3 regions of the Pilosibacter fragilis genome follow, and region 3 is predicted to be linked to each of the others. Evidence: predicted binding sites of a transcription regulator. Region 3 holds the regulator's gene; each other region holds the start of a gene.
The links. The regulator Rex, encoded in region 3, represses fermentation and respiration genes when NADH is low (regulators of the CRP and FNR family bind a similar motif). The targets are predictions, from matches to a motif close to ATTGTTAANNNNTTAACAAT.
Positions count from the first base shown of each region.

Region 1: a site for Rex is predicted at 5,069-5,088, ahead of gap (type I glyceraldehyde-3-phosphate dehydrogenase). Genes of this name have one in related genera too.
Region 2: a site for Rex is predicted at 4,143-4,162, ahead of ABCW45_RS14800 (butyryl-CoA:acetate CoA-transferase). Genes of this name have one in related genera too.

Region 1 is NZ_JAVYJB010000010.1:169-6,956, forward strand. It holds partial or broken gene ABCW45_RS10565 (hypothetical protein) at 1-56, shown strand, start outside; gene ABCW45_RS10570 (DegV family protein) at 41-925, opposite strand; gene tpiA (triose-phosphate isomerase) at 1,458-2,207, opposite strand; gene ABCW45_RS10580 (phosphoglycerate kinase) at 2,482-3,705, opposite strand; gene gap (type I glyceraldehyde-3-phosphate dehydrogenase) at 3,943-4,962, opposite strand; gene ABCW45_RS10590 (sensor histidine kinase) at 5,298-6,788, shown strand, end outside.
Region 2 is NZ_JAVYJB010000019.1:20,553-27,340, reverse strand. It holds gene argH (argininosuccinate lyase) at 1-1,073, shown strand, start outside; gene ABCW45_RS14805 (LysR family transcriptional regulator) at 1,653-2,558, shown strand; gene ABCW45_RS14800 (butyryl-CoA:acetate CoA-transferase) at 2,619-3,962, opposite strand; gene ABCW45_RS14795 (acetyl-CoA C-acetyltransferase) at 4,443-5,627, shown strand; gene ABCW45_RS14790 (enoyl-CoA hydratase-related protein) at 5,669-6,445, shown strand; gene ABCW45_RS14785 (3-hydroxyacyl-CoA dehydrogenase NAD-binding domain-containing protein) at 6,485-6,788, shown strand, end outside.
Region 3 is NZ_JAVYJB010000008.1:128,345-135,132, reverse strand. It holds gene alr (alanine racemase) at 1-244, opposite strand, end outside; gene ABCW45_RS09700 (NAD(P)H-hydrate dehydratase) at 234-1,817, opposite strand; gene acpS (holo-ACP synthase) at 1,814-2,182, opposite strand; gene ABCW45_RS09690 (redox-sensing transcriptional repressor Rex) at 2,176-2,868, opposite strand; gene ABCW45_RS09685 (ABC-F family ATP-binding cassette domain-containing protein) at 3,145-5,124, opposite strand; gene ABCW45_RS09680 (MATE family efflux transporter) at 5,558-6,788, opposite strand, start outside.

The sequences.
Region 1 (6,788 bases), on a different contig from region 3:
TACCCGGCGCACATTCTGCAAAAGAACCATATCCCCGGCATTACACTCTCTTATAATCCGGTGCCACCGCGCACCCGATTCCCATTCCGCCCGGTCCGATATGGCAGGATACGCCGAGGGACAGATTATCGTAGAGAAGCGGAACGCCCGGGAATGCCTCCTTGATCTCCTCGACCCATGCCGCATTCTCCTCGTCTGTTCCGCTGGAGGACGCCAGAAGGTGGAGGGCACCGTCATTTAACGCATCCTGAAAATTATCCCGGATCTCCGCCTGCATGGCCTCGATGGCCGCCTTCTTTGCTTTTACGATCCCGTGACATTTCTTAAAGGAGTCCAGCTTTCCTGTCTGCAACTTCAGGATCGGCTTGATATTAAACACAGATCCCAACGCCGCTGCCGCCGGTGTCACTCTTCCGCCTTTCTTTAAGCACTCCAGCGTCTGGAGCGCGATATAGATCATCATCCGGTCTCCCGCCCTTTCGAGGAGATCACGGATCTGTTCCGCCTCATATCCTTTTTCGATCATATCCAGCGTATCCAATACCATCTGATGGAGCGGAGCCGCAACCTGCCCGTCATCTACAACGAGGACACGCCCCTCATACGCTTCATCCTTCGCCAACATCATCGCCGTCTCGTAGGAACCGCTGAGACCGCTGCTGATCGGCATATAAAGGATCTTTTCAAACTGCTCCAGCGCCTTGTCCCAGATTTCCATCACTGCAGTCGGTGATGGCTGGGACGTCGTAATATCCGCTCCGGCCGCCAGCTTCTCAAAAAACAGTTCGCGGGACAGGGTCACGCTCTCGTAAAAACACTCCCCATCGATGTAAAACGGCATCGGCAGGACAAAAATTCCAAGTTTTTCCGCCTCTTCCTGGCTGATACTGCTGTGACTGTCTGTTACGATTCCAATCTTCTTCATATAGGTATTTCCTCTTTCATTCTCTGATCCGACGCAGCCGGATTCCTGTAAAATCAAATCATTTTTGTCTAAAATATTTTGAACATCTAAATATCGTAACATTTCCATTCTTTCCAGTCAATAGGGTGGACGCAAAAAATGACAGATTGTCACTATTGTAAATCGTAAACAAGTGAAAACACGCTTCGCGAGTTTCTCCTTGTTATCGCGACAGTCGCCAAGGTCTCGCGCAAGCGCGGACTTTGGCTCGTTGTTCGCGTAAATAAAAGGCGCTGTGTCACATCCTATTTTCCATGACACAGCGCTCAAAATTTTTCCTGTTATTTCCCTTGCAATTTTATTTAAACTGCATATTCATACAGCCGGGAATCTCTTCCTGCATATATGATACTTATTTGGTAACTGTTCAGTAGGTCTACGCACTTGCTGCGCTGACCGTAAGAAAACATAGGCTGGAAGGCAAAAATCCCATCAGCGAAGCTGATCTGGAATGGATTTTTGCACGTAACTATGAAGGTACTGAATAGTTACCTTATTTGTAATTTACGATCTTTCCGAAATCAGCCTTTAAGGACGCGCCGCCGACAAGTCCTCCGTCGATATCCGCCTGCGCAAAGAGCTCTGCAGCATTTCCAGCGTTTACAGATCCACCGTACTGGATGCGGATCGCTTCCTTTGTTGCCTCGTCGTAGATCTCGCCGATGCACGCACGGATCGCTCCGCAGACTTCCTCAGCCTGCTCTGTGGTAGCTGTCTTTCCGGTTCCGATCGCCCAGATCGGCTCGTAAGCGATCACAGCAGTCTTTGCCTGATCTGCTGTCACGTTCTGGAACGCGATCTTCACCTGTTTGCGGATCCAATCCAGAGTGATTCCCTGTTCTCTCTGAGTAAGAGTCTCACCGCAGCAGATGATCGGGGTCAGTCCATGCTCGAATGCCTTTAAGACTTTCTTATTGACAGTCTCATCTGTCTCAGCAAAGTACTCTCTTCTCTCGGAATGTCCGATGATCACATATTTTACGCCGGCATCTGTCAGCATGTTCGGGGAGATCTCGCCTGTGTATGCGCCCTTCTCCTCGAAATACATATTCTCAGCACCAACCTCAATGTTTGTTCCCTCGCATGCCTTTACGACAGGAATGATGTCGATAGCCGGTACGCAGAATACAACGTCCGCTTCCTCCGTCTTAACAAGCGGCTTTAATGTCTCAACGAGTGCCACTGCCTCGGACGGAGTCATGTTCATTTTCCAGTTTCCAGCGATAATTTTCTTTCTTGCCATGGTTCTCTACCCCCATATATACCAATTTTATATCACAAAATCCGGGACGGGATCGCCGTCCCGGATCTGGAATCTCGGACACTATAATATTTACAGCCAGGAAAGTAAATGCGTACATTTGCTCCCCACCGTGCATCTTCTTGTTTTTATTTCATAAAAACAAGAAGCCGGGGGCGTGCCCCCTATACCGGAACAGACCTGAAAGGGCTTGTGCAAGCGAGCTTGCAGCGCCCTTCCACGCCTGTTCCGGAGCACGGTGTACTGGTTTCATTCATTATTTGTCATCCGCTGCGGCAACGCCCGGAAGCTCTTTTCCTTCCAGGAACTCTAAGGATGCGCCGCCGCCTGTGGAGATATGGCTCATCTTGTCACCGAAGCCGAGCTGGTTGACTGCTGCCGCGGAATCACCGCCGCCGATGATCGTTGTAGCATCTGTCTCAGCAAGTGCTTTCGCAACCGCGATCGTACCTGCAGCGAGAGTCGGGTTCTCGAATACACCCATCGGTCCGTTCCATACAACCGTCTTTGCGTTCTTTACAGCTTCTGTGTAGAGCTTGCAGGTCTCCGGTCCGATATCAACGCCCTCTTTGTCTGCCGGGATCGCATCCACGGAAACGTACTCAACCTCAACCGGTGCATCGATCGGGTTCGGGAACTCAGCAACAACAGTTGTATCAACCGGAAGGAGAAGCTTCTTTCCAAGCTTTTCTGCCTTCTCCATCATCTCCTTGCAATAGTCGATCTTTGTATCGTCAACTAAGGACTTACCGATCTCCTTGCCCTGTGCCTTTAAGAAGGTATAAGCCATACCGCCGCCGATGATGAGGGTATCACACTTCTCAAGCAGGTTGGAGATCACATTTAACTTATCAGCAACCTTTGCGCCGCCGAGGATTGCTACGAACGGACGAACCGGATTCTCAACCGCGTTTCCAAGGAACGCGATCTCTTTCTCCATCAGGTATCCGACTACGTTGGAGCCGCCCTTTGCGGAGATGAATTTTGTAACACCTGCTACGGAAGCGTGTGCTCTGTGGGAGGAACCGAACGCGTCGCATACATAATCGTCTGCGAGATCCGCGAGCTCTTTGCTGAACTTCTCGCCGTTCTTTGTCTCCTCAGCGCCGCGGAAACGTGTATTCTGAATAAGGACTACGTCCCCTTCTTTCATAGCATCCACTGCCTTTGTTGCAGCTTCGCCGGTTACATTGTAATCAGAAACGAATACAACTTCCTTGCCAAGCTTTGCGGAAAGGCTCTTTGCAACCGGTGCAAGGGATTCTCCCTCGTTCGGTCCGTTTTTAACTTTTCCGAGGTGGGAGCAAAGAATTACCTTGCCGCCATCGTTGATCAGCTTCTGGATCGTCGGGAGAGCCGCGTTGATACGTGTCTCATCTGTGATCTCGCCGTTCTTAAGCGGTACATTGAAATCGCAGCGGACTAAAACTCTTTTACCTTTTACGTTGATATCATCAACTGTTTTCTTATTTAAAGACATGTCGGAATTCCTCCTTGATATTTTCTGACAGACATCTGCCTGTCTTCCGCCCCACGGCAGCCGCCGGAGTCTTTCGCGGGAGGCGGGCTTTCGCGCGAGTGCGCATCTTTGGCACGTCAGTGCCTTTTTATGCAACAGGGAATTCCTCGTAATTTCCTGTTACATAAAAAAGGGATCCGGTCCTCAACAGACCGGACCCCTCAGTGAGTCTAATTTGTCACAATTTCTGTGGACCGATTAAGCATTTAACAGTTTTCCGAAGTGCTTAATTGTACGAACCATCTGGCTTGTGTAGGAGTTCTCGTTGTCGTACCAGGATACAACCTGAACCTCAGATGTGTTCTCGTCGATCGGGAGAACCATTGTCTGTGTTGCATCGAAGAGAGAACCGTATCTCATACCAACGATATCGCTGGAAACGATCTCATCTGTGTTGTAGCCGAAGGACTCGTTGGAAGCTGCTTTCATTGCTGCGTTGATGGATTCCTTTGTCGGCTGGCCCTTAACAACAGCTGTTAAGATCGTTGTGGAACCTGTCGGTGTAGGAACACGCTGAGCAGAACCGATGAGCTTGCCGTTTAATTCCGGAATTACAAGGCCGATTGCCTTTGCAGCGCCTGTGCTGTTCGGAACAATGTTGATCGCTGCTGCACGGCTTCTTCTCTTATCGCCCTTTCTCTGCGGTCCGTCAAGTGTCATCTGGTCGCCTGTGTAAGCGTGGATCGTGCACATGATACCGGACTGGATCGGGTAAGAGTCGTTTAATGCCTTTGCCATCGGAGCGAGGCAGTTTGTTGTACAGGAAGCAGCGGAGATGATGTGGTCATCTTTGCTTAATGTCTCGTGGTTTACGTTGTAAACGATCGTCGGAAGATCGTTTCCTGCCGGAGCGGAAATGATAACGTGCTTAGCGCCTGCATCGATATGAGCCTGTGCTTTTGCTTTGGATGTGTAGAAGCCTGTGCACTCAAGAACAACGTCTACACCGATCTCGCCCCACGGAAGCTCAGCTGCGTTTGCTTTCGCGTAGATCTTGATCTCTTTGCCATCAACAGTGATAGAATCCTCACCGTAGGATACTGTATCCGCAAGAGCATATCTGCCCTGTGTGGAATCATATTTTAAAAGGTGTGCGAGCATCTCCGGAGAAGTTAAGTCGTTGATCGCAACGATCTCGAATCCTTCTGCGCCAAACATCTGTCTGAATGCAAGACGGCCAATACGGCCAAAACCATTAATCGCAACTTTAACTGCCATTTTTCTTTTCCTCCTAGAAAATGATGTGTGGTCGTTTCATAACCATTCAGCATGTCCGCACGTTTCACGGAACATAAAGGATACTCTGAAACGCCAAACAGTTATGATTGTTAAATATTAATCAACCTTGGTTTTATTGTACATAATTCTGCCAGAAATAGCAAGTCCTTTTTACAAACTTTTCCCAATATGAATCGAAGATTTTCTCCTTTTTTCGGCAAAAGCCGGGAATCCCTCTTTTTTTCGTCATCTTTCCTCTTGAAACTCCTTCTTTTTTTTTTTATACTAAGGCATAAATATCAATACCCTGTATTCCACTATGGAGGACACGTTTCATGATGCAGAAATTTCGAAAACTATCCCTGGAGAGCCAGTTGTTTTTCAGCTTTATGGCAGTGTCCGTCTGCCTGCTGCTCCTCTCCTTAAGTATAACCCTTTTTTCGACGATTACACGTCAGCGTCAGGAGATCGATAAAAACATCAGCGCCCTCGCCGCCTATGTCGCCTCCATGGACAATGTTGTCTCCATGCTGGAAAACGGTTATCCGGACGGATCCGCCAATGAAGCTCTGGATTCCCTGTCTGAAAATTTTCCCGATCTCAATGTTATAGCCATTTATAATACGACCGGGCTGCGGTTCTACCACACAAACCGGAAGGAGACGGGGGAAACCTTCGTCGGCGGCGAGGAGGAGGCAATATTAAAAGGAAGCCAGCCCTATATCACCATCGGCTACGGTACAAACGGTTCCCAGCGGCGGGCTTTCCATTCGATCCGGAACAGCGACGGAGCGATCATCGGATTCGTTATAGCGTCGGTCTTCAACACCTATATCTCAGAGCAGATCCACGAAGTCTTTCCTACCTATTTATTAGCAGCAATGATCATGCTGCTCGTCAGCATTCTTCTGGCTCACGGACTCGTCTCCCTTCTCCGGGATTCCCTGATGGGACATCATCCGACGGAGCTTCTCGACCTGTATCTGCGTCAGGATACCGTGCTGAATGCACTGGAGGAGGGGCTTGTCGCCACGGATTCCACCGGTTCCGTGGTCTACGCAAATCAGGCGGCAGAAAATCTCTTTCATGTCCTGCCTGAAAAACCGGAGGATCCGCCTTCTGTCTCCCCGGACGATGGGACTTCCGGACAGGAACGGACTGAACCTCTTATGGAAGGACGCACTTTCAGGGATTTCTTCCCGGAATCCCAGGCAGACCGGGTCCTCGCGTCCGGCACACCGTCCTACCACCGTGCCTGCACCTGTGAGAACCGAAGACTTCTGGTCAGTGAGATTCCGGCAGACACCCAGACGGAGCATCCGGTGATCCTCACGATCATCAATGACCAGACGGAGATGGAGACGGTCATGGACGAGCTCACCGGAGCAAAGGCGATGCTTGACACACTGCGCGCCTTCAACCACGAATTTTTAAATAAGCTCCACGTGATCCTGGGCTACCTCCAGACCGGTCAGACGGAGGAGGCCATCAACTTCATTATCAACAGCAACCTTGTCTCCAGCCAGTCGATCCGCCAGACTGCGGACTGTCTGCGCGTATCAAAGATCTGCGCCCTTGTGATCGGAAAAATGATGCATGCCGCGGAGCTCGGCATCCTGCTCACCGTCTCCCCGGACAGCCGCTGTCTGGAAAAGGATCTCCTTCTTCCGGTCGAAAACTATATCACGATCGTCGGAAATCTTCTCGAAAATGCCATCGAGGAGCTTTCCGCAGGCAGTCCTGAGATCCGGGAGATCACACTCGGGATCTACTGTGACCCGGGCTGCAATATCATCACCTGTGAGGACACCGGGCGCGGGATCCAT
Region 2 (6,788 bases), on a different contig from region 3:
GACTCCACACCGGGCGAAGCAGAAACGATCAGGTCGCTCTCGATATGAAGCTCTACACAAGAGATGAGATCGATGAGACAGATGTCCTGTTAAAGGGACTTCTGGAAGTTCTCTTAAAGCTCATGGAGGACAATCTCCACACCTACATGCCGGGATTTACCCATCTTCAGAAAGCACAGCCGGTAACTCTGGCTCACCATGTAGGCGCTTACTACGAGATGTTCCGCCGTGACAGGGGACGTCTTGCAGATATCAGAAAGCGCATGAATTACTGCCCATTAGGATCCGGTGCCCTTGCCGGAACCACATACCCGTTAGACCGCGAGTACACAGCAGAGCTTTTAGGCTTTGACGGACCGACCTTAAACAGCATGGATTCCGTATCCGACCGGGATTACCTCATTGAGCTTCTGGCAGCGCTCTCCACGATCGCCATGCATTTAAGCCGTTTCTCCGAGGAGATCATCATCTGGAACAGTAACGAGTACCGTTTTGTTGAGATGGATGATTCTTACAGCACCGGAAGCAGCATTATGCCGCAGAAAAAGAATCCGGATATCGCGGAGCTGATCCGTGGAAAGGCCGGCCGTGTCTATGGTGCCCTGATGTCCATGCTGACAGTCATGAAGGGAATCCCGCTGGCATACGATAAGGACCTTCAGGAAGACAAAGAGCTGACCTTTGATGCCATCGACACCGTAAAAGGCTGCCTCTTACTCTTCACGGGCATGGTATCTACGATGACATTCCGCAAAGATGTGATGGAAGCCAGCGCAAAGAACGGCTTTACGAATGCCACAGATGCTGCGGACTACCTTGTAAACCACGGCGTTCCGTTCCGTGATGCTCACGGGATCATCGGACAGCTGGTGCTTCTCTGCATCAACGAGAACAAGGCATTGGATGACCTGACTCTGGAGCAGTTCAAGTCTATCAGCCCGGTATTCGAGGAAGATATTTACGATGCGATCTCCATGAAGACATGCGTGGAGAAACGCGTGACCATCGGCGCTCCGGGTGCGGAGGCGATGAAGAAAGTCATTGAGGTTTATAAGAAAGAACTGAACGCTTAAAGCTGACATTGCAGAAAAAGGCTTTCGGACCACTGAAAAATGTTTACATTTTCTCAGTGGTTTGAGAGCCTTTTTCTATAAGGGCGACGCCCGACGCTTCTTGTCGGATGCGCAGCATCCGGCAAGAAGAGAACAATGTCAACAAATCAGAATAACGAACACAGCCGCCAAGGACGATACCCCAATTATCGTTCCAAGGCGGCTGTGCGTTTTAAATATCGCGTTATAATATAATGAGAAGAAAGTTTCGGGAAGAGTTGGTGCGGCTCTTCCTTCCATTAGAGTATTATAACATGGTTTGTCAGGAAAGTAAAATGGTTATGAGGAAATAATAAGTAACAAATTATAATATTAAATATTAATAAAACTTAACATTTTTAAACGTTCAGACATATAGGGTGCAAAATACCGTTTGAGCCAAAAATCATAAGATGGTTTGATAGAATTGTAAAAGCTTCTCTGTTTTGATATAATAAATATAAATATTAACATTTGGAACGAAACAGCATGAAATGAAGATGCTCACGCAAAAAAGATATCGAACATGTTGGTGTTGTGGCACAGGAAGGAGAATCGAACATGACGTTTCTTGAAATTGAAGCGTTTTTGAAGATAGCCCAGTGCGGAAGCTTTTCTGCAGCGGCAGAAAAATTATATATCACACAGCCGGCTCTCGGCCGTCGGATCCGCGCACTGGAGGAAGAACTGGGCTATTCCCTGTTTATCCGGAATAAAGGAGTCCGTCATGTGGAGCTGACAAGACAGGGGAGAGCCTTTGTTGGAATTGCACACCGCTGGCAGGCACTTTGGAATGAGACTCAGGAGGAAGCATTGCTGAGCAATGAGAAGAGTTTTTATGTGGCCAGTGTCGGAAGCCTCCTTGCATTCATGCTGCCAACGGTGTTTCAGGAATTTATAAGGAATACGCCGGAATGCAGCCTCCATGTGACGACACTTCATTCGAGTGAAGCTTACAGCTATGTAAACAACAAGACGGTGGACATCGCCTTTATCACGGATCCGATGTATTCGTCACAGGTAAAGACGGAGGTATTATTTAAGGAAAAACTGTGCCTGATAGTGGGAAAAGATCTGAATCTTCCCCACAACATCAAAGTCTCAGAGCTGGATCCGCGCCGGGAAATCCGGACACAGTGGGATCAGAATTTTGACACCTGGCATAACTATTATTTCAACAGCGCGGCAGTTCCACAGGTTTATCTGGATGAGATGGGATTTTTACAGTATTTCACCCAGAACGGTGATAACTGGGCGTTTCTTCCGATCTCTGTCGCAAAAAGCATCTTAAAGACGACGCCGGTATCGATCCATGAACTCGATGTGGAGCCGCCAAGCAGAACGCTCTACTATCTGTACCGGACGGAGGACCAGTCCCCATATCAGAAGCCTCTTCTGGAAATATGCAGACGGAAGCTTGCAAATGAAAAGGGGATCACATTGATGGATCCGATCCTGAATGCATGATCATATTATACAACAACAGGGGCTGCCATTGACAGCCCCTGTTGTGCATTTTATTTATAATCAGCGCTTGTTGCTTGCTCTCCAGATATGCATCTTCTCAGCCTCTGCGATCAGCTGGTCGCGGAACTGCGGGTGCGCTACGGAGATGATCGCTTCGGTCTTCTGCCATGTGGAGAGACCTTTTAAGTTTACTTTACCGTACTCAGTAACGAGATAGTGGATATTCGCACGGGTATCGGTTACGATGGAGCCAGGAGCCAGAGTCGGGACGATTCTGGACTCTAAGGTGCCGTCCTTCTTCTTGAAAGTGGAGGAGCAGCAGATGAAGCTCTTTCCGCCCCTGGAAAGGTAAGCGCCCAGAACGAAGTCGAGCTGTCCGCCGGCTCCGCTGATGTGCTTGATTCCTGCGGACTCTGCGTTTACCTGACCGAAGAGGTCAAGGTCAACAGCGTTATTGATGGACATGAAGTTGTCAAGAGCAGAGATCGTGCGGACATCGTTCGTGTAGTCTACCGGTGCGGACATACACTCCGGGTTCTTATTTAAATAGTCATATAATTTCTTTGTACCTGCGCCGAATGCGTATACCTGACGGCCTTTGTCGATATTCTTTCTTGCGCCAGTGATCTTTCCGGCGTTTGCGATATCCACGAATGCGTCAACATACATCTCAGTATGAACGCCGAGATCCTTTAAGTCAGATTTCGCGATCAGAGCGCCGACCGCGTTCGGCATTCCACCGATACCAAGCTGTAAGCATGCGCCGTCCGGGATCTCCTCAAGGATCAGCTTTGCGACAGCCTCATCGACATCGCTTGCAGCAGCAGCGCCGCCCATCTCAGCGATCGCCGGGTTGTCACCTTCCACGATCATGTCAACGTGGGAGATATGAACACCTTCCTCAGTGCCGCCGAAGCATACCGGCATATTCTCATTCACTTCCACGATAACGACCTTGGAAGTCTCACATACAGCCGCCATATGGGAAGCGTTCGGTCCGAAATTGAAGAAACCGTGCTCGTCCATCGGGGAAACCTGGAATACAGCTACGTCCGGCTTAGTCTGGGATTCTCTGTAATATCTTGGAAGCTCAGAGTAACGGATCGGAGCATAGTAGCTGAAGCCCTGCGCGATCGCTTTTCTCTCGATACCGCCCATATGCCAGGAGTTCCAGGTCATATGTTCTGCCGGATTCTCGATCTTGAAGATCTCCGGCACCCACATTAAGATACCGCCGCGGAAGTTTACGTCTGTTAATTCCGGAAGTCTTTTTGCGATTGCCTTGTCGACAGCAACCGGTGTCGCTGTTGTCCAGCCGTAATCGACCCAGTCACCGGACTTGATTACGGAAGCTGCCTTCTCTGCGGAAACCAGCTTTTCCTGATACATCTGTTTGAAATCCATTTCAATACCCTCTCTTTGTAACCATAAAAATATAGTAGCAATATATTGTGCGGTTTTTTTGTTTCCATTGACACGAAAACAGGAAGCACAGGACACACGCCCTATGCCGGCACATATGGAAAAACTTATGCAAATGGATCTGCAGCACTTGTTTCCATATAGACCGCCGCACGGACAAACTATGAGATTATTTTAACATTTTCCGGGTGTAAGGTCAATAATTCCGGGAAAAAGCTTCGTAAATGTTCGCAAAACATGACGAAGCGCCAAAACACCGCATCAAAGCAAAAAAGTAACTTTTGTACGAAAGGATAAGGAAACTTTCTAATTTGTTTAGAAAAATTATATAAAAAGCTTTTGAGAATTATTTGACACAAAAACGGTTTGGTGATATTATTAGTTATACATAATATACTGCCTTGCTTGTGAAAAATTATATGGTGTAGAGCATGGCAGCGGTATAATGAGGAGGAAAAGAAAATGGCAAAGAAAATTGTACTGGCAGGTGCATGCCGTACCGCAATCGGAACAATGGGTGGCGAATTAAGTACAATCCCGGCTCCGGAACTTGGCGCAATCGTAATTAAAGAGGCTTTAAAGAGAGCTGGTGTAGCTCCGGAAGCTGTTGATCAGGTTTACATGGGCTGTGTAATCCAGGCTGGTCAGGGACAGAACGTAGCTCGTCAGGCTACATTAAAAGCTGGTCTCCCGATCGAAGTTCCGGCAGTTACGATCAACGTAGTTTGCGGTTCCGGTCTTGAGGCTGTTAACATGGCAGCTGAGATGATCCTTTCCGGTGACGCTGATATCGTTGTTGCAGGTGGTATGGAGAACATGTCCATGGCTCCGTATGCTATGATGAAAGGCCGTTACGGATACCGTATGGGCAATGCTACCTTAGTTGATACAATGGTTAACGATGCTCTCTGGGATGCATTCAACAACTACCACATGGGTATCACAGCTGAGAACATCTGCGATCAGTGGGGTCTTACAAGAGAAGAACTGGACAAGTTCGCTGCAGTAAGCCAGCAGAAGGCAGAGGCTGCTCAGAAGTCCGGCGCATTCAAGGACGAGATCGTTCCGGTAGAAGTTAAGAAGAAAAAAGAGACAGTTATCGTAGATACAGATGAAGGCCCGCGTCACGGAACAACGGTTGAGACACTCGGCAAGTTAAAACCGGCATTCAAGAAAGACGGCGGCTTAGTTACAGCTGGTAACTCTTCAGGAATCAACGACGGTGCAGCAGCAGTTGTTGTTATGAGCGAAGAGAAAGCTAAAGAGCTCGGTGTTAAGCCGATGGCTACATGGGTTGCCGGTGCTCTCGGCGGCGTAGATCCGAAGATCATGGGTATCGGACCGGTTGCAGCTACAAGAAAAGTTCTCAAGAGAACAGGCATGGAGATCAAAGACTTCGATATCATCGAGGCTAACGAGGCATTCGCTGCACAGTCTGTAGCAGTAGGCAAAGAGCTTGGCTTTGACCTTAACAAGTTAAACCCGAACGGCGGCGCGATCGCTCTCGGACACCCGGTAGGAGCTTCCGGATGCCGTATTCTCGTTACACTTCTTCATGAGATGGAGAAGGCAGATGCTAAGAAGGGTCTTGCAACTCTTTGCATCGGCGGCGGAATGGGCTGTGCTACAATCGTAGAGAGAGACTAATCTGATCTGGGGCATAGACAAAATCTGAGGAGAACAACGATATGGGTTTTGTAAAATATGAGCAGGACGGTTTTGTTGGTGTTATCACCATCAACCGTCCGGAGGCTTTAAATGCGTTAAATACAGAGGTTATTCAGGACCTTGATGCTGTTCTTGACAGCATTGATCTTGGTACAACAAGAGTGCTGGTTGTGACCGGCGCAGGTGAGAAATCCTTTGTTGCCGGTGCGGACATTGCTGCAATGAGCACGATGACTGTACAGGAAGCACGTGAATTCAGTAAAGCTGGAAACGATGTTTTCCGTAAGCTGGAGACACTTCCGATCCCGTCGATCGCTGCTGTCAACGGCTTTGCACTTGGCGGTGGAAATGAGCTTGCAATGAGCTGCGATATCCGTTACTGCTCCGAAAACGCTATATTCGGACAGCCGGAGGTTGGTCTTGGTATTACTCCGGGATTCGGCGGAACCCAGCGTCTCGCAAGACTGATCGGAACCGGAAAGGCAAAGGAAATGGTATATGCCGCTGTCAATATCAAAGCTGACGAGGCATACCGGATCGGCCTTGTAAACGGTGTATGTGCGAAGGAAGAGCTTATTCCGACAGTTATGAAGCTGGCAAAGAAGATCGCCTCCAACGCACCGATCGCTGTCAGAAATTCCAAGGAGTCCCTGACAGACGGTTACCTTTCCGACCTTGACCACGCAATCTCTATCGAAGAGAAATATTTCTCCGAGTGCTTTGAGACTGAGGATCAGAAGGAAGGAATGAAGGCGTTCCTCGAGAAGAGAAAAGTGGACGGCTTCAAAAATCGATAAGATTACATAACATTGTTGCATATATAAGGAGATAAAATCATGAAAGTTGGTATTATCGGCGCAGGAACCATGGGTTCCGGTATTGCACAGGCATTCGCACAGACTGAAGGCTATGAGGTAATGCTCTGCGACATCAATGAAACATTTGCAGCGAACGGAAAGAAGAAGATTGCCGCTGGATTCGAGAAGAGAATCGCAAAAGGCAAAATGACTCAGGAAGAGGCTGAGAAGATCCTTAACAAGATCACAACTGGTGTGAAAGATATCTGCGGCGATTGTGACCTCGTTGTAGAGGCTGCGATCGAGAACATGGAGATCAAAAAGCAGACATTTAAAGAGCTCG
Region 3 (6,788 bases):
GACACAGGATCTCTTTTTCGATTCCATGTCTCCTGAGCTTAAGCCCCTCATCCACCGTTGCCACCGCGTACCCACAGACAAAACGGTCGATGGTCCTCGCCACCGGAACTGCCCCATGTCCGTATGCATCCGTCTTTACCACGCCGTACATCTTCGTTCCCGGACGAAGATGCTCCTTCATGGCCTCCATATTTTCTTCAATACGCCCGAGATCAACCTCTGCGTAGATTCTGTCAAATTCCATCTCTGTATACCTCCGAAAGGCAATCTGCGATCTCTCCAGCTAACACTCCGTGGACTCCAAAGTGTTTCTCAGCGGCCTCACCGGCGAGACCGTGTACATAAACGCCAAGGGCCGCCGCGTCACTCTCCTCCAGTCCCAGCGCTACGAGCCCGGCGATCACGCCCGTAAGCACATCACCGGAACCGCCTTTGGCCATAGCCGGAGTCCCGCTTCCGTTCACGAATGTCTTACCATCTCTTCCGGCGATCACCGTCGCTGCGTCCTTTAAGACGCATACTACGCCGTACTGATCCGCGAACTCTCTGGCAGTGCGGACCGGATTCTCCTTCATTTCTTCAATCTGAATTCCTGTAAGCCGCGACATCTCCTTCATATGCGGCGTCACAATAATATTCTCCGTAAAATAACCTGTCAGTTCCCGGTATTCCGCCGCAAGATTCAGGGCATCCGCGTCAAGAATGATCGGAACATAGGCGTCCTTCAGGACATTTTCCACCATGCATCTGGCATAATCTTCCATCCCGATCCCGGGTCCCAGAACGATCACATCGGCCCATTCCGTCTCCCTCGCGATCTTTCGCGCAAAGTTTTCCGGGTCTTTCTCGGCCTCCTTCGTGTCGTAGGTAGCTAAAATGGCCTCTGGAAGCTTTTCCTGTACGATCAGCCGGTTCTCCTCCGGGGTAAAGACCTTTACGAGGCCGGCTCCCATCCGGTATGCCGCTCTGGCGGAAAGCAGGGAAGCCCCCGCCATATTCTTCGCTCCTGCCATCACAAGAACCTTTCCGTATGTTCCCTTATTAGAGTCAGCCATGCGGGCCGGGATCCTCAAAAGATCTTCCCGATCCAGCATCTGGACATGCTTTTCTCTTTCTGCGCTGCTCTCCGGCACAAAGCCCACATCTTTCACGAAAAGATGTCCGCAGAGCTCCCGCCCCGGAAACAGCACCTGTCCAAGCTTCTTTTCTCCGAACGTGACCGTCACATCCGCGCGGACTGCATCTCCCATCACGCTTCCGTTATCGGAGCTGATGCCCGACGGGATATCGACAGCAATGACTTTCATGTCTTCCTGTCCATTGATCCACCGGATCAGCTTCCGGTATGCGCCCTCCACATTTCTCGAAAGGCCGATCCCGAAGATTGCGTCCAGGATCACGCCCCGGCAGCTTCTTTTTCTCTCCCCGGCCTTTCTAAACGGCTGCGCCGGGATCTTCTTTTCCACCGGGTCCGACAGATCTTCCGCCGTCATCACCGGGATTCCCAGCCGTTTTACGACATTTAGCTGGGCTTCCAGCTCCTCGCTTCCTTTTCCGTCCCGCTGCGGGAAAACGATCTTCACATCGTACCCCTTTAAAAACAGCATTCTGGCGGCGGCAACCCCATCCGCCCCGTTATTTCCAAAGCCGCAGACGGACCAGACGGTCCCTGCCTCTTCTTTTTCCAGTATCTCCTCTGCTTTCTCTGCAACTGCCATCGCTGCCCGTTCCATCAGGACTAAGGATGGAATCCCATACCCTTTGATGGACCTTGCATCGAACTCTTTCATTTCTTTTCCACTGAGAACTGCTTTCATCCGGCCTCCCCCTCTCCGACGGCAAACGCCATCGCATGGTCCTTCGTGTCTGAGATCGACACTTCGATCTTTGTGATCCCGAGATCTTCTGCTGTTTTTGCGGCTCCCTCATGAAGCTCCACATAGGGCTTTCCAAGAGGGTCTCTTAAGACCTCCACATGAATCGGCATAAACTCCCGGAATCCCGTTCCAAACACCTTCGCCACTGCTTCTTTAACGGCAAAAGTGCCGGCAAGGACCCGGGGATCTCCCTTTGCCTGCCGGCGCTCACGCTCGGTATAAATACGCGACAAAAAAGCCTCTTTATCACAGGCTTTTTTTACGCGCTCAATTTCGATCAAATCACAGCCAACTCCAATCAACATGTCTCATTGGTTCCCGTCTGTTCTGCTTTTTCCTTTGCTTTCCGCTCCCGCTCATCCTGCATGCTGCAGACACGATAGGAAAGTCGCATCAGGCTCTCGGAGAGGTGGACATTCTCAACGACCACATCATCCGGAACATTTAGGTCGGTATGGGCAAAGTTCCAGATCGCCTTGATTCCGGCCTTTACCAGGCGCTCTGCGATCTCCGGAGCCTTGGACTTCGGGATCGTGAGGGCTGCGATCTGCACCTCGTTATCGATAATAAACTGTTCAAGGTCATCGATCCCGCGGATTTCCACACCACGGACCACGAGACCGATCAGCCGCGGATTGGTATCGAACATTCCCTTGATCATAAATCCGCGCTTCTCAAAATTTGTGTAATTGGCGATGGCCTGTCCAAGGTTTCCGGCTCCGATGATAATGAGGTTGTGCTGTCTGTCGATTCCTAAAATCCTTGCGATCTCCGTGTAGAGATACTTAACATTATATCCGTATCCCTGCTGGCCGAAGCCGCCGAAATTGTTAAGATCCTGACGGATCTGGGACGCCGTCACCTTCATTCTGGCGCTCAGCTCATTGGAAGAAATCCTTTCGATCCCCTCCTCCATCAGCTCACCCAGATATCTGTAATAGCGCGGAAGTCTGGAAATAACCGCCTTTGAAATCTGTCTTTCGTCTGTCATTTTCTGGTTTCACCTTCTCAAAACTTTCATATAACGATGGAATCTATTATACTCATATCTATATTATTTGTCAAATCCTTGTCAAAGAATTTAGGCGAATTGGGGCTGGAACTGCCCTATCCCATAAAAAAGAAAATGTCCCGCCCATGATCTCCCCGACCGGACGGAACATTTTTCTTTTGAGTATATCTATATCTGTTCAACAGGTTTGCTGCTGTTCACACCCTGCGCAGGCAGCAACGGACCTGAGACTCAGCGGATATTAATGATTGCTGCTTATTCAGCCAGCTCCTCCCACTTTTCATACAGAGTCTCAAGTTTCCCTGCGATCTCCTCTTTTTCTTTATTTAACTCCATGAGCTTCGCCACATCGGAGAAAACACTCTCGTCGCAGAGAAGCCCGTCGATCTCACCGTCTCTCGTCTCGAGTCTGTGGATCTCGTCCTCGACCTTTTTCAAGTCATTCTGACGTTTTCTCTGGCGGGCCTGCTCTTCCTTCTGGGCTTTCCAGTCAAGCTTTCCGCCTGCGTCCGCGCTGCTCTCCGCCGCTTTTCCGGAAGTTTCAGCCGCCGCTCCCGTCTTTGATGCGCCGAATCCGACGATTCCGCCGGTAGGCTCCACATTCTCGGTCCCGAAATGGGCGTTCATCATGGCCTCATGTTTTTCCAGATAATAATCGTAGTTACCGATATAATTCATCATCCGCTTTCCGGTGAGATCCAGGATCCTCGTCGCGGTCTTATTGATAAAATACCGGTCATGGGAGACGTAGAGCACCGTACCGCCGTAATGGCTTAAGGCATTCTCCAGAATCTCCTTCGAAGTGATATCAAGATGGTTCGTCGGCTCATCGAGGATCAGGAAGTTCGCCTCGGAGAGCATGAGCTTCGCAAGGGAAACACGGCCTCTCTCGCCGCCGCTTAAGTCCCCGATCCGCTTAAACACATCGTCCCCGGTGAAGAGGAATGCCGCTAACGTACTTCTGATCTGGGTGTTGGACATTCCCGGGTAGGCGTCGGAGATCTCCTCAAACAACGTCTTCTCCATATGAAGGACCTGATGATCCTGATCATAATATCCGATGTGGACTCTGGAACCAAGAATGATCTCACCGTCATCCGGCTCCACAAGCCCGTTGATGATCTTTAAGATCGTGGTCTTTCCCGTTCCGTTGTCACCGATAATAGCGACCCGTTCCCCGCGCTTTACATCGAAATTCAGGTCTGTAAATAATGTCTGGGAACCAAAGGACTTCGCCAGACCGTTCACCGTCAGCACATCGTTTCCGCTTAAGATATTCGGCTCCAGGCGGATATCCATGGCGTCATTGACCTCCGTCGGCTTCTCCAGGACTTCGATCTTATCTAACATCTTTTCCCGGCTCTCCGCTCTCTTAATGGACTTTTCCCGGTTGAAGGATTTTAACTTTTCGATGACCGCTTCCTGGTGCTTGATCTCCTGCTGCTGGTTTAAGTATGCCTTCATCTGGATCGCGCGCATCTGCGCCCGCTTCTCGCTGTAGGCCGTATAATTTCCGGAGTAGACCACAGCATGCCCATTATCCAGCTCGATGACCTTCGATACGATCTTATCAAGAAAATACCGGTCATGGGCAACGATGAGAACGGCACCGCGGTAGTTTAAGAGATAAGTCTCCAGCCATGCGATGGATGACATATCAAGATGGTTCGTCGGCTCATCGAGAAGAATGATATCCGGGTTTGTGAGAAGAAGCTTGCCCAGAGAAACTCGTGTCTTTTGTCCGCCGGAAAGCGTGGAGATCTGCTTGGAGAACTCCTCCTCCGTAAATCCAAGCCCCTTTAAGACACCTACGATCTCACTCTTCCAGGCATAGCCGTTAATGAGTTCAAACTCATGGCTTAAACGGCTGTACTGATTCATCATGGTCTCCAGCTCTTCCCCGGATGCCGTCTTCATGGAATTTTCCAGATCCCTCAGACGATTTTCCATGGCGATGACAGATTTTTTTGCGTCAAGCATCTCCTCGTAAATGGTCCTGTGGCTTAAAAGATCCTGGTTCTGTGCCAGGTAGCCCAACGTCTTTCCGCTTCCCAGCACCACCTCACCGGAATCAGGCTGCAGTTCACCTACGATTATTTTTAAAAGCGTCGATTTTCCCGCGCCGTTGATGCCGACGATGGCAGCTTTTTCATGATCCTCAATATGAAAGGAAGCGTTCTTGATAATATCGTCGCTTCCGAATGATTTGCAGATATTGCTGCAGGATAATATCATAAAATCCTCCTGTTTCTATCACTGTAACAGCCTCACAGCCGCATACTTTTTGTACACCGCAGTTATTTTTACAACTGCTCTTTTATCTTTCAACCGCAAATACAGACTCTGTATTTGCCGGCATTTACTTTTTTATTTAAGCCCAGGGAAAATACGGCCACACCGACGTTTATGATCGTTCCAAGTCCAAACATTTTGTCCTTACAACCAACCGCTTTTTCAGTCCGGCTGCCTGCCTCTTTTCTCTTGTCAGTGTCATGTCACATCAAATCCGCCTGATATAACACCATATCGTATTCATATAAAACGACATACGCAGTTAAGTATAACACATATCTCCCATCAGCGCAACGAACACAAAATCAAAAATCCGCTGCCGTTTTCCATGACATTCCGTTCATGTTGAACCAGGCAGCGGATATCTTTATTCATTTTATGCTTCTTTCTCCACCTGCTCTTCCCATCTGCTTTTCTTATAGTAAAAGTAGGAGATAACCGCGCACACGATCCACCCAACCGGGTAGCCGAGACCTACGGTGTACTCGTTGAAGGCGATCTTTGTCACAAAGAACAGATAGATCTGCCTGCAGACAACGAATCTGAAGAGCATGATGCACATCGGACCCTTCGCGTCACCGGAGCCTCTTAAGGAACCAGCCAGGATCTGGTTGAAGGAGCTGCAGAAGCGGAACGGCACGGTCATCAGGATAAACAGAGTTCCGTAATGCAGAACCGACGGATCCCTGTTAAAAAGGGATACCAGGGATCTCGCGGAGAGTGCCATGACGATGGAGATGCAGATCAGCGCGCCGACACCCATGAACACCGCCTGTCGGACGCCTTTTCTGGCACGCTTTACATTCTTCGCGCCGAGGTTCTGTCCCACGAAGGTGGTCGCCGCCTGGCCCATGCTCTGGGCCGGCAGGATCGCGAAATGGTCGATCTTCGAGTGGCAGCTCCAGCCCGCCATAATGACAGAGGAACCAAGACCGTTGATATATGCCTGTACCAGGGCATTGGAAAACGCTGTGAGTCCCTGCTGGACACCGGCAGGAAGTCCGATCCGGAAGATCTCACCGAGACATGTTTTATTGATATGTAAATCTCTTAAGACAAGTTTATGGGCTCCATCTGTTCTTGTGAGTGTCATGCAGGCCAGAAACGCGGAAACTGTCTCCGCCATCACTGTGGCGATCGCTACACCGCTGATCCCCCAGTGGAATACCGCCACAAAAAGGATATCCAGAACAATATTTAAGCAGCTGCTGATGATCAGGAACAGGAGCGGACGTCTCGTATCCCCCACAGCCCTTAAGATCGCACTTCCCATATTGTAGAGGAACAGCACCGGAACTCCGACAAAGTAGATCTTTAAATACTCACCCGCCGGTCCGACCACATCATCCGGCGTGGACATCCACTTTAACATCACCGGAACGACCCCGATAGAGATCAGGGAGACAAAACATCCGACGATCACCGCGAAGAGGATCGTCGTCTCCACCGCCTCGTGAAGCTTCTCGAGGTTTTTCGCGCCGAAACTCGTGCTGATCACCACACCGGCTCCGATGGAGATTCCGTTAAAGAAGTTCACCAGCGTGTTGCAGATCGCCGTGGTAGCTCCCACAGCAGCCAGGGCCGACGTTCCGAGATAATTTCCCACA